One region of the Burkholderia sp. MSh2 genome, then DNA from elsewhere that is predicted to be linked to it. Evidence: riboswitches for the same ligand, from Rfam matches in the RefSeq annotation. Region 1 holds a riboswitch; the other holds the start of a gene.
The links. A riboswitch is a leader RNA that binds a small molecule or an ion and turns the genes downstream of it on or off. The one in region 1 is predicted to bind thiamine pyrophosphate.

Region 1 (5,888 bases):
CGCGCGCGCGGCGGGTGGCCGTGTAGATGTCGGGGTCCGTCACGTTGCGGCGGATGTAGAGGATCCACAGCGCGGGTGCGATGCCGATCCAGAAGCATGCGCGCCACGCGACCTGCTCGGGCAGCAGCGCGAAGAACGCCCAGTACAGGATCGCGGCCGCGGCCCAGCCGAACGACCAGCTGCTCTGCACGGTGCCGACGGCCTTCGCGCGATGCTCGGGCGAGCGGATCGTCTCGGCCATCATGATCGTCACGACCGACCATTCGCCGCCGAAGCCGAACCCCTGCAGCGTGCGCGTCGCGAGGAGCTGCCAGAACGAATGCGTGAAGCCGGACAGGCAGGTGAACAGCGCGAACGTCGCGATCGTCCACTGCAGCACGCGCACGCGGCCGTAGCGGTCGGCGAGGATCCCGGCGACCCAGCCGCCGATTGCCGACGAGATCAGCGAGCTCGTGGCGATCATCCCGGCCTCGCTCTTCGTCATGCCCCAGGCGGCGATCAGCGTCGGAATCAGGAACGAGTAGATCATGAAGTCGAACGCATCGACCGCGTAGCCGCCGAATCCGGCAAACAGCGTCCGGCGCTCGCGCGTCGACAATTCGGTGAACCACTGGAATGCCTGCATGCTTGCTGCCCCCTCTTGTCTCGTCCCCTGGCGCGCCGCCGTGCGGCAGTCATTTTACGGTCGCGAGGCCGCTGGCCAAAAAGCCGATGCGGATTCGCCCGGGAATATGAGGAGCGGGGGCGGGCGGCGCCGCGTCAGAGCGTCAGGCCGCCGTCGACGTGGACGATCTGACCGGTGATCTGCCGCGCGGCGTCCGACAGCAGGAACGCGATCAGCGCGGCGACGTCGTCGGGCTCGGCGATCCGGCCGAGCGGCGTCGCCTGTTCGGCCTGCGCCCACGCGGCGGCGTTGCCGGCGCTCGGCCCGTGGTCCTTGCGCGTGAAACCCGGTGCGACCGCGTTGACGGTGATGCCGTGCCCGGCGAATTCGGCGGCCGCGGAGCGCACGAGCGACTCGAGCGCGGCCTTCGCGGCGGCGGTGGCCGCGAACGGCGCATCGGCGCGGTAGCGGTGCGCGACGAACGAGCTGACCGCGACGATCCGCGGCGCGACCGACGTCTCGAGCAGCGGCCGCGCACGGCCCGCGAGCGCGGAAAACGCGCCGGGCATGGCCGCGAACGCGGACGCGAGCGTGTCGGCGGCAAGGCCGGAAAAGGTCTGCCGTGCGGCGAAGCCCGCGTTGGCGACGAGATGATCGAGCCCGCCGAAGCGGGCGGCGGCGGCGTCGACGAGCGAGGCGGCGACGCCCGGCTCGGCGAGATCGCCGGTAAGCGCGATGCATGCCGCGCCGGCCGCCGTGCACGCGCGCTCGACTTCGGCGAGCCGGGCCCGTGCGGCATCGTCCGCGCCGCGCGCATGCAGCGCCAGCGCGACGCCGGGCGCCGCGAGCCGTCGCGCGAGCGCCGCGCCGATCCCCGAGCCGGCGCCGGTGATCAGCGCGATCCGCACGGGGGGCGCGGCGCGTGCGCTCACGCGGCGACCTTGTCGTCGTCGTTGATGCGTTCGACGTTGATCGTGCCGCCGTGGAACGCGGCCAGCGATTCGCGGTGCGCGATGCTGACGATCGCGGCCCTGGGCAGCCGCTCGGCGAACAGGTGGTAGAGGCGGGCTTCGTTGTCGGCGTCGAGCGCGCTGGTGGCTTCGTCGAGGAACAGGAAGTCGGGCTTGTGCAGCAGCACGCGCGCGCCGGCAAGACGCTGCTGCTCGCCCGGCGACAGCACGCGGGTCCAGTGGGCGGACTCGTCGAGGCGCTCGACGTAATCCTCGAGGCGGCACGCGCGCAGTGCGTCGCGGCAGGCTTCGTCGCTGAATGCGTCGGGCGTCGCCGGGTAGGTGAGCGCGGCCTTCAGCGTGCCGATCGGCAGGTAGCTCGTCTGCGGCACGAACATCATCCGCGCGCCGACTGGCGCGTCGATCGCGCCGTCGCCGAACGGCCACAGGCCCGCGAGCGCGCGCATGAACGTGCTCTTGCCGGAACCCGATTTGCCGATCACGAGCCAGCGCGAGCCGGGCTCGATCGTGACGCTGCCGATGTTCGCGAGCGCGTTGCCGTTCGGCAGCGCGAGCCTGAGCGACGACGTCGACAGCTTCGCGGCGTCGACGTAGTGCAGGTTGATGCCGCCGTGCTCGGTCGCGGGCGACAGGCTTTCCCTCAGGTGCGACGTGCCCATCACGCGCTTGAATTCGCGCAGACGGTTGACGGTGGCGCGCCATTCGACGAGGGTCGAGTAACTGTTGATGAACCACGAGAACGAATCGCTGACGGTGCCGAACGCGGACGAGATCTGCATCAGCACGCCGAACGAGAACGCACCGGCGAAATAACGCGGCGCGGCGACGACGAGCGGGAAGATGATCGCGATCTGCCCGTAGAAGCTCAGCACGAACGTGAGCCGTTTCGTGTACTTCATCACGCGCCACCAGTTGTCGCGGATGCGCATGAAGAGGTTTTGCGCGTTGCCGGTCTCGGTCTTCTCGCCGTCGTAGAACGCGATCTGCTCGGCGTTTTCGCGCACGCGGATCAGCCCGAAGCGGAAATCGGCCTCGACGCGCTGCTGCTGGTAGTTGATCGATACGAGCGGATGGCCGACCTTCTGGATGATCAGCGAGCCGACCACCGCGTACAGCGCGGCCGCCCATACCATGTAGCCCGGAATCGAGATCGGCGTCGCGCCGAGCGTGAACGTCAGCGCGCCGGCGAGCGACCACAGGATCGTGATGAACGACACGAGCGTGACGACCGTCGACAGCAGGTCGAGCGACAGCGCGAGCGTGGTCGTCGCGAACGACTGGAGATCGTCGGTGATCCGCTGGTCGGGGTTGTCGGCGAGCCGGTCGCGCTCGATCCGGTAGAACGCGCGATCGCCGAGCCACTGGCCGAGGAAGCGGTCGGTGAGCCACTGGCGCCAGCGGAAGCCGAGCATCTGCCGCAGGTAGCGGCCGTACACGGCGAGGATGATGAAGGCGAATGCGAGCGCCGAGAACTGCATCAGCAGGTTCGGGAAGTCGTGGACGTCCTTCGACTGCAGCGCGTTGTAGAACTCCGCGTTCCACTTGTTCAGCCGGACGTTGATCCAGACCACGCAGAGGTTGATCGCGATGATCGCGACCATCAGGCCCCACGCGATTTTCCATTCGGACGATATCCAGTAGGGCTTGATGAGGCTCCACGCGGATATCGGGCGCTCGTCCTGCGGCGCGTCGGAGGCGGAGCGGACGGGATCGATCGATTGGGTCATGTGCTTCCTGATGAGTAGCCGGCGCGCGGGCCGGGCGAAGCCGGGCGCGCGCCGCGATACGGCATGCCGGGACGCGGCGCCGACTGACGGCGGGTGTCCGGATGGTCGCCCGCGCGTCTTAAACGGCACTTAAGGGCCGGCGGTGACGCGGCAACCGGCCGCTTGCGGGCATTGTGCCAGAGCGGCGCGGCGCGGCGGCGAATTTGCCGCAAGGGGGACAGTTTGCGGCGCTTTCCGCTTTTATGGTCTAATGGCCGACGACGAAACAGGGGTGCTTCGTGGCGCGGCCGGCAGATGTTCCGGGTAGCGCGGCGAGGCTGAGAAAGACCCTTCGCACCCGATCCGGGTAATACCGGCGAGGGAAGTTTCTGATCCCGCCGGGCCGCGCTGGCTGCCATCCCACATGGTCAGCGCCCGAGTCCCGCCCGGCCGGCCTATGCTGCCGGTTTCGTCCTTTTGGGTACGCGCATTGCGCGTTACGGAAGGAATGATGACCGCACAATCTTCAGTCTTTTGCATGTCTCCCGGCCCGATGCCGGGCGTGTTCGCTCGCGGCGGCGCGTGCGTATCGACGTTCGTCGCGCGCGCTCGCGTGGAGGGCGCACGATGAACGCCCTGGATTCCCGGCCCGATTTCGCGGTGCTCGGCGGCGGCCTCGTCGGTCGTCTGGTCGCGTGGCGGCTTGCGGGCGGCGGGCATCGCGTCGCGCTCTACGAACGCGGCGGCCCGGACGGCGAACAGTCGGCCGCGTGGATCGCGGCCGCGATGCTCGCGCCGCTCGCGGAAGCGGCGAGCGCGGAGCTGCTGATCACCGAGCTCGGCGTCGCGTCGCTCGCGCGCTGGCCGCAGTGGCTCGCGGAACTGCCCGAGCCCGTCTTCTTCCAGCATCACGGCACGCTCGTCGTCTGGCACCACGCCGACCGCGGGGAGGCGCCGCTGTTCGAGCGGCGCGTGCGCGCGAACGCGCCGGCCGACCTGTTCGACGGCGGCTTCGTGTCGCTCGCCGGCGCGCAAGTCGACGCGGCCGAGCCGGCGCTCGCCGGCCGCTTCGCGCGCGGCCTGCTGCTGCCGCGCGAAGGCCAGCTCGACAACCGGCAGGCGCTGCGGGCGCTCGCGGCCGGCCTTGCCGAACGCGGCGTCGAGCTGCACTGGCACGTCGCGATCGACGACGCGCACCTGCCCGCCGCGCATTTCACGATCGATTGCCGCGGGCTCGGCGCGAAACCCGCGCTGCCGGCGCTGCGCGGAATCCGCGGCGAAGTCGCGCGCGTGCATGCGCCCGGCATCGGGCTCACGCGGCCCGTGCGGCTGCTGCATCCGCGCTATCCGCTGTACATCGCGCCGAAGCAGGACGATCTCTATGTGATCGGCGCAACCGAGGTGGAGGGCGAGGACATGTCGCCCGTCAGCGTGCGCTCCGCGCTCGAACTGCTGAGCGCGGCATTCTCCGTGCACCCGGCATTCGGCGAGGCGCGCATCCTCGAACTCAATGCGCAGTGCCGGCCGACGCTGCCCGATCATCGCCCGGCGGTGATCTGGGACGGCGCGTCGACGCTCGCCGTCAACGGCCTGTACCGGCACGGCTTCATGATCGCGCCGGAAGTCGCGCACGCGGCGGCCGCGCTCGCCGAAGCCGCGCTCGGCGGCGCGTTCGGCGACGCCGACGCATTCGCCGCGTGGCGCGACGCCGCGCGCTGGCCGACGCTCCTTCATCACCGCGACGACGCGCGCCAGCCGGCCTGACGCGCGCCGCCACCCGATTCCGACGAAGCCTCATGGATATCCAGATCAACCAACAGACCCTGACGTTGCCCGACGGCGCGACGGTGGCGGACGCGCTCGTCGCGTACGGCGCGCGTCCGCCGTACGCGGTCGCGCTGAACGGCAACTTCGTCGCGCGCACGCAGCATGCGGCGCGCGTGCTCGCGGCGGGCGACAAGCTCGACGTGGTGCACCCCGTCGCGGGCGGCTGAGCGCCGCCGGTTCGTCCCCGCTCTTCCAGGAAAACGACATGACGTCCCCCCTCTCCGCCGACGCGCTGACGCTGTACGGCGAAACCTTCGCAAGCCGCGTGCTGATCGGCACGTCGCGCTATCCGTCGCTGCAGTCGCTGTCCGATTCGATCGAGGCGTCGCGCCCCGGGATGGTGACGGTCGCGCTGCGCCGCCAGATGACGGGCGGCACGGCGGAGGCCGGTTTCTTCGACCTGCTCAAGCGCCACGCGGTGCCGTTGCTGCCGAACACGGCCGGCTGCCAGACCGTCGCCGAAGCCGTGACGACCGCGCACATGGCGCGGGAGGTGTTCGGCACCGACTGGATCAAGCTCGAACTGATCGGCGACGACTACACGCTGCAGCCCGACCCGATCGGGCTGATCGAAGCCGCCACGCTGCTGGTCAAGGACGGTTTCAAGGTGCTGCCTTACTGCACCGAGGATCTGGTGATCGGCCGGCGCCTGCTCGACGTCGGCTGCGAGGCGCTGATGCCGTGGGGCGCGCCGATCGGCACGGGCAAGGGGGTCGTGAATCCGTACGGCCTGCGCGTGCTGCGCGAGCGGCTGCCCGACGTGCCGCTGATCATCGACGC
Region 2 (5,888 bases), on a different contig from region 1:
CATCGCGACGTGCACGACGAAGAACGCGACGAGCAGCGACATCGCCCAGAAATGCACGACCCGCGCGTTGTCGTAGCCGCCGAACAGTTCGCGCAGCAGCGGGAATTGCACGGACTTCCAGATCGTGAGCCCCGACAGCACCAGCACGACGAGATCGACGATGGCGGTCAGGTACGCGGCGCGCTGCACCGCGTTGTAGACGCCCGGATCGTCGTGCGACAGCCGCCCGCCGAGCGCGGCGCGCAGGTCGCGCCACACCGAGGCCGGCGTGACGGGCAGCATCTTGCGCGCGAAGCGGCCCGTCGCGATCGACATCGCGAGATAGAAGACCCCGTTGCCGACCAGCAGCCACATCGCCGCGAAATGCCATTGCAGCGCGCCGCCAAGCCAGCCGCCGAGCGTGAGGCCGGGAGGAAACGCAAACGGCGGATAGAGCGGCGACGCATCGTAGATGCGCCAGCCGGACAGCGCCATCAGGATCGCCGCGAGCGCGTTCAGCCAGTGGCTCGCGCGCACCCACGGCGGATGGATCGGGCGCGCGGGCGGCGTGGCGGCCGCGCGCCCGCCAGCGGGTACGGGTTGCATGATCGAGACTCCCGGAATGCGTCGCCGGGACGCCGTGCGGGCGGCCGCCGTGCGACGCACGCGCCGGCCGCGCCGCGTCCGCCCTCGTCAGTTCGACGGCGCCATCTTGTCGCCCGACGCCTTGCCCATCGCGTCGTGCGCCATCGCGTCCTTCTTCATCGCGTGCTTCTTCATGCCGCCCTTCTTCATCGCGTCATGGCCCATCGCATCCTTCGACATCGCGTCCTTCGACATCGACGAACCTTGCTGCGACATCGCGTCGTTCTGCGCATACGCGCCGGTGGCGATCGAGGCGAAAGCGGCGACGCAGGCGGCGATCAGTACTTTTTTCATCACATCTCTCCCGAACATGGGTTTAAGGAGCCGAATAGACGGACGACGCCACCGGAAATGACAGCCGCCGCGAAAAGTTTTTTCCGGACCGCGCGAAGGCGCGCCATGCTGCGCCGCTTCCGCACCGCCGGCCGAACCGCGGGCCGTGCGGCAGCGATGCGCGCCGGCGTTTCGACGGGCCGTCGTGCCGCCCGCGATGCTGCGGCCGCACCGGGGCAACCGATCCGCCCCCGGTTGAAACCGCCGCGAAGCCGGTGTATCGTGTGCGCTGCTAACGCGGGGGTCCTGCAATGCGCTCGGTCAAACAACCGGCATTGCGGGTGAGAAATACCCTTTGAACCTGATCTGGATAATGCCAGCGCAGGGAAGCGTACGGATTTCGCCGCCATCCCTCTGACGAAATCCGCCGCCTCACCAAGCCTCGTCTCCTGCTTAGCTCGAGCCCCACATTCGTCAAGGGCTCCGGGCAAGCGCCGAAGCGCCTGCCCGGCGCTCATACAGGAGATTGCATGAACGCCAATCCGAAGTTTCTGTCCGCCGACGCCCACGTCGACGCCGCCGCGGTCGCGCCGCTGCCCAATTCGCGCAAGGTCTATGTGACCGGCTCGCAGCCCGACATCCGCGTGCCGATGCGCGAGATCACGCAGTCGGACACGCCGACCGGCTTCGGCGGCGAGAAGAACCCGCCGATCTACGTGTACGACACGTCGGGCCCGTACACCGACCCGGACGCGCAGATCGACATCCGCGCGGGCCTGCCGGCGCTGCGCCAGCGCTGGATCGACACCCGCGGCGACACCGAGGCGCTGCCGGGCCTGTCGAGCCGGTACGGCCTCGAGCGCGCGGCCGATCCGGCCACCGCCGAGCTGCGTTTCCCGGGCCTGCACCGCAACCCGCGCCGCGCGCAAGCCGGCAAGAACGTCACGCAGATGCACTACGCGCGCCAGGGCATCGTCACGCCGGAGATGGAATACATCGCGATCCGCGAGAACCAGCGCCGCGCCGAATACCTGGAAAGCCTGAAGGCCAGCGGCCCGAACGGCGCGAAGCTGGCCGCGATGATGGGCCGCCAGCACCCGGGCCAGGCATTCGGTGCAAGCGCGTTCGGCGCGAACGCCCCGGCCGAGATCACGCCGGAATTCGTGCGCTCGGAAGTGGCGTGCGGCCGCGCGATCATCCCCGCGAACATCAACCACCCGGAATCGGAGCCGATGATCATCGGCCGCAACTTCCTCGTGAAGATCAACGCGAACATCGGCAACTCGGCCGTGACGTCGTCGATCGGCGAGGAAGTCGACAAGATGACGTGGGCCATCCGCTGGGGCGGCGACACGGTGATGGACCTGTCGACCGGCAAGCACATCCATGAAACGCGCGAGTGGATCATCCGCAACAGCCCGGTGCCGATCGGCACGGTGCCGATCTACCAGGCGCTGGAAAAGGTCAACGGCAAGGCCGAGGACCTGACCTGGGAAATCTTCCGCGACACGCTGATCGAGCAGGCCGAGCAAGGCGTCGACTACTTCACGATCCACGCGGGCGTGCGCCTGCAGTACGTGCCGCTCACCGCGAACCGGATGACGGGCATCGTGTCGCGCGGCGGCTCGATCATGGCGAAGTGGTGCCTCGCGCATCACAAGGAAAGCTTCCTGTACGAACACTTCGAAGAGATCTGCGAGATCATGAAGGCGTACGACGTCAGCTTCTCGCTCGGCGACGGCCTGCGCCCCGGCTCGATCTACGACGCGAACGACGAAGCGCAGCTCGGCGAGCTGAAGACGCTCGGCGAACTCACGCAGATCGCGTGGAAGCACGACGTGCAGGTGATGATCGAAGGCCCCGGCCACGTGCCGATGCAGCTGATCAAGGAGAACATGGATCTCCAGCTCGACTGGTGCAAGGAAGCGCCGTTCTACACGCTCGGGCCGCTGACCACCGACATCGCGCCGGGTTACGACCACATCACGTCGGGCATCGGCGCCGCGATGATCGGCTGGTTCGGCACCGCGATGCTGTGCTACGTGACGCCGAAGGAACACCTGGGCCTGCCGAACAAGGACGACGTGAAGGAAGGCATCATCACGTACAAGCTCGCCGCGCACGCCGCCGACCTCGCCAAGGGCCACCCGGGCGCGCAGGTGCGCGACAACGCGCTGTCGAAGGCGCGCTTCGAGTTCCGCTGGGAAGACCAGTTCAACATCGGTCTCGATCCGGACAAGGCGCGCGAATTCCACGACGAAACGCTGCCCAAGGATTCGGCGAAGGTCGCGCACTTCTGCTCGATGTGCGGCCCGCACTTCTGCTCGATGAAGATCACGCAGGACGTGCGCGAGTTCGCGGCGCAACAGGGCGTGTCGGAAACCGACGCGCTGAAGAAGGGGATGGAAGTCAAGGCGGTCGAGTTCGTCAAGACCGGCGCCGAGATCTATCACCGCCAGTAAGCGAACGTTGCGATCCGCACCGGATCGCCGCGCGCTGCACGAAGCCCGCTTTCGAGCGGGCTTTTTTGCGCATGCCGCGCGCCGGCCGGCCGGCTGGAAACAATTGATTACGAAACCGCGCGAGCCTTAACAAGTCCTTACAGCAGCGCCGCGGCACGCCGCGTAGATTGGATTCGTGCGTGGCCGCCAGCCGGTCGCGCACCCTCCCCGTTCACTACCGCAAGGACAACGATCATGAATGCGATTCGGCGTATTGGGGCATGCGCGCTCGTCGTCGCAACGGTGGCCGGCCTGTCGGCCTGCGACTCGATGACGACGCGCCAGCGCGACACGGCCATCGGCGCGGGTATCGGCGGCGTCGCCGGCGCGGCAATCGGCGGCAGCGCGCTGTCGACGCTGGGCGGCGCGGCGGCCGGCGGCATCATCGGCAACCAGGTCGGCAAGTAAGCGGCGCGCCGCGGCTTTTCGGCCGGACGGCGTTTCCGCGGCGCGGCGGCGCCGTTTTCGCATGCGGCGCCGCAACGTGGCCCGCAGCGGGCGCGGAAACGATCCGTTACCGTTTGGCACACCGTGTCATCGGGGCGCGGCCTAAGCTTGGGGTGTGTTCACGCCCTGAGCATCGGCCGATTGCCGGCTCCGCCGGAGAAACATCATGAACAGGACCTTCGTCGCCGCGGCGCTCGCCGGTGCGACACTCGCCGGCTGCTACTACCCGTACGGCTACTATCCTGGCGGCTATTACACGGCGGCGCCCGTGGCGGCGCCCGTCTACGTCGATCCAGGCCCCGCTTACTACTATCCGGCGCCGGCCTACGTGCCCGCGTACGGCGGCTACTGGGGACCGTCGGTCTCGCTCGATTTCGGCTTCGGCGGACGCGGCGGCTGGCGTCATCACTGATCGCGTGCGACTGCCTGCCCCCGATCGCAGCGGGCCGGCAACCGGCAAACTTCCCGTTTCTTGTCGTTTCATCCAAACCTGAAACGACGGCGTGCCGGCGGGGTGTAAGATGCCCTCCATCCCTTCCCCCCGCCCTCACGATCGATGTCGCCCAAGAACGCCCTGCTGCTGACCGTGCTCGCCGCCCTGTGGGGCGCGTCGTTCCTGTTTATCCGGATCGGCGTCGTCGATCTGGGCGTCGCGCCGCTGATGGCGCTGCGGGTCGGCATCGGCGCGCTGTTCCTCGCCGGCTTCGCGCTGACCCGCTTCAAACCCGCCGACCTCGGCGCCGAGCTGCGCCGTCGCGCATGGCCGCTGTTCGTCGTCGGCGCGCTGAACTCGGGCATCCCGTTCTGCCTGTTCGCGTTTGCCGAACTGACGCTGTCGGCCGGCGTGACGTCGGTGATCAATGCGACGACGCCGCTCTGGGGCGCGCTCGTCGCCTACCTGTGGCTGAAGGACAAGCTGTCGCTGCCGCGCGCGCTCGGCCTCGTGATCGGTTTCGCCGGCGTGCTCACGCTCGTCTGGAACCAGGTCGCGACCGCGCACGGCGACACCGGTGCCACGGCCACCGCGCTCGCCGCCGCCGCCGCACTCGGCGCGACGCTGCTGTACGGCATCGCGGCCAATTACACGAAGCGCAAGCTGAGCGGCGTCGATCCGCTCGTCAACGCGACCGGCAGCATGATCGGCTCCACCGTGCTGCTGCTGCCGTTCGCGATCGCCACCTGGCCGGCGGCGCCGGTGAGCGCGCACGCATGGGGCTCGGTGCTCGCCCTCGGCGTTGCGTGCACGGGCATCGCGTATTTCATCTACTTCTACCTGATCGCGCACGTCGGCCCCGCCCGCGCGATTACCGTGACGTTCGTGATTCCCGTGTTCGGACTGCTGTGGGGCGCGCTGTTCCTCGGCGAACACGTGTCGGCCGTGATGATCGAAGGCTGCGCGATCGTGCTCGTCGGCACCGCGCTCGCCACCGGCGCGATCAGGCGGATTCCCGGCCTGCGGCCGCGCAGCAACGGAGCGGCCTGACGACGATCCGGAGGCGCGCACCGCCGTCGCGCGTGAAGCGAGACGCGGCGGCCGTGCGCCGCTTCCCCGGCGCGCCGCCGGCATTCATCAGACGGCGTCCTGTCCGGGCGGCCTTCGCGGCAGCCGGAATATCCCGCCTCGCGCTCCGCCCACGCCGTGACACCATGGGCTCACGTGCGGCGACGCCCTCCGCTTCGCGGCGCGCACGCGCGCGGCCGGCCGCAGCCCGCACTGCAGCCCGTCTGGAGTTTCCCTGATACGCGAGCCGCCGCATTCCCGCTACACTGCGAACACTTACCCGCAGAAGGCGGTCACGATGTGCCTCGTCCTTTCGCGTCCGCCGGCGCGTGCGACTGCTTCGGCACGGCGGCGCGCTGTCGCCCCGCCGTTCGCGCCAGGGCGCCGTTGACATGAAGACCGCCCGCGACCTCTCGCTCGACTCCCTGCTCGAACGCCTCACGCCGACGCCAGGCGGCTGGATCGCCACCTATCGCACCACGACGCTGCGCAGCGTGTTCCAGCCGGTACTGTCGATCACGCACAAGCGGGTCGTCGGCTAC

Region 2: linked by a shared signal. The riboswitch ahead of thiC (phosphomethylpyrimidine synthase ThiC) and the one ahead of GQ57_RS20255 (FAD-dependent oxidoreductase) in region 1 are both predicted to bind thiamine pyrophosphate.

The regions. Positions count from the first base shown of each region.
Region 1 is NZ_JPGM01000031.1:30,467-36,354, reverse strand. Features, by position in the region: gene GQ57_RS20270 (MFS transporter) at 1-625, opposite strand, end outside; gene GQ57_RS20265 (SDR family NAD(P)-dependent oxidoreductase) at 760-1,536, opposite strand; gene GQ57_RS20260 (ABC transporter ATP-binding protein/permease) at 1,533-3,302, opposite strand; TPP riboswitch at 3,560-3,683, shown strand; gene GQ57_RS20255 (FAD-dependent oxidoreductase) at 3,909-5,045, shown strand; gene thiS (sulfur carrier protein ThiS) at 5,078-5,275, shown strand; gene GQ57_RS20245 (thiazole synthase) at 5,314-5,888, shown strand, end outside.
Region 2 is NZ_JPGM01000014.1:35,990-41,877, reverse strand. Features, by position in the region: gene GQ57_RS10730 (cytochrome b/b6 domain-containing protein) at 1-585, opposite strand, end outside; gene GQ57_RS10725 (pentapeptide MXKDX repeat protein) at 673-918, opposite strand; TPP riboswitch at 1,187-1,303, shown strand; gene thiC (phosphomethylpyrimidine synthase ThiC) at 1,428-3,359, shown strand; gene GQ57_RS10715 (glycine zipper 2TM domain-containing protein) at 3,594-3,806, shown strand; gene GQ57_RS10710 (hypothetical protein) at 4,012-4,257, shown strand; gene GQ57_RS10705 (DMT family transporter) at 4,402-5,328, shown strand; gene GQ57_RS10700 (sensor domain-containing phosphodiesterase) at 5,739-5,888, shown strand, end outside.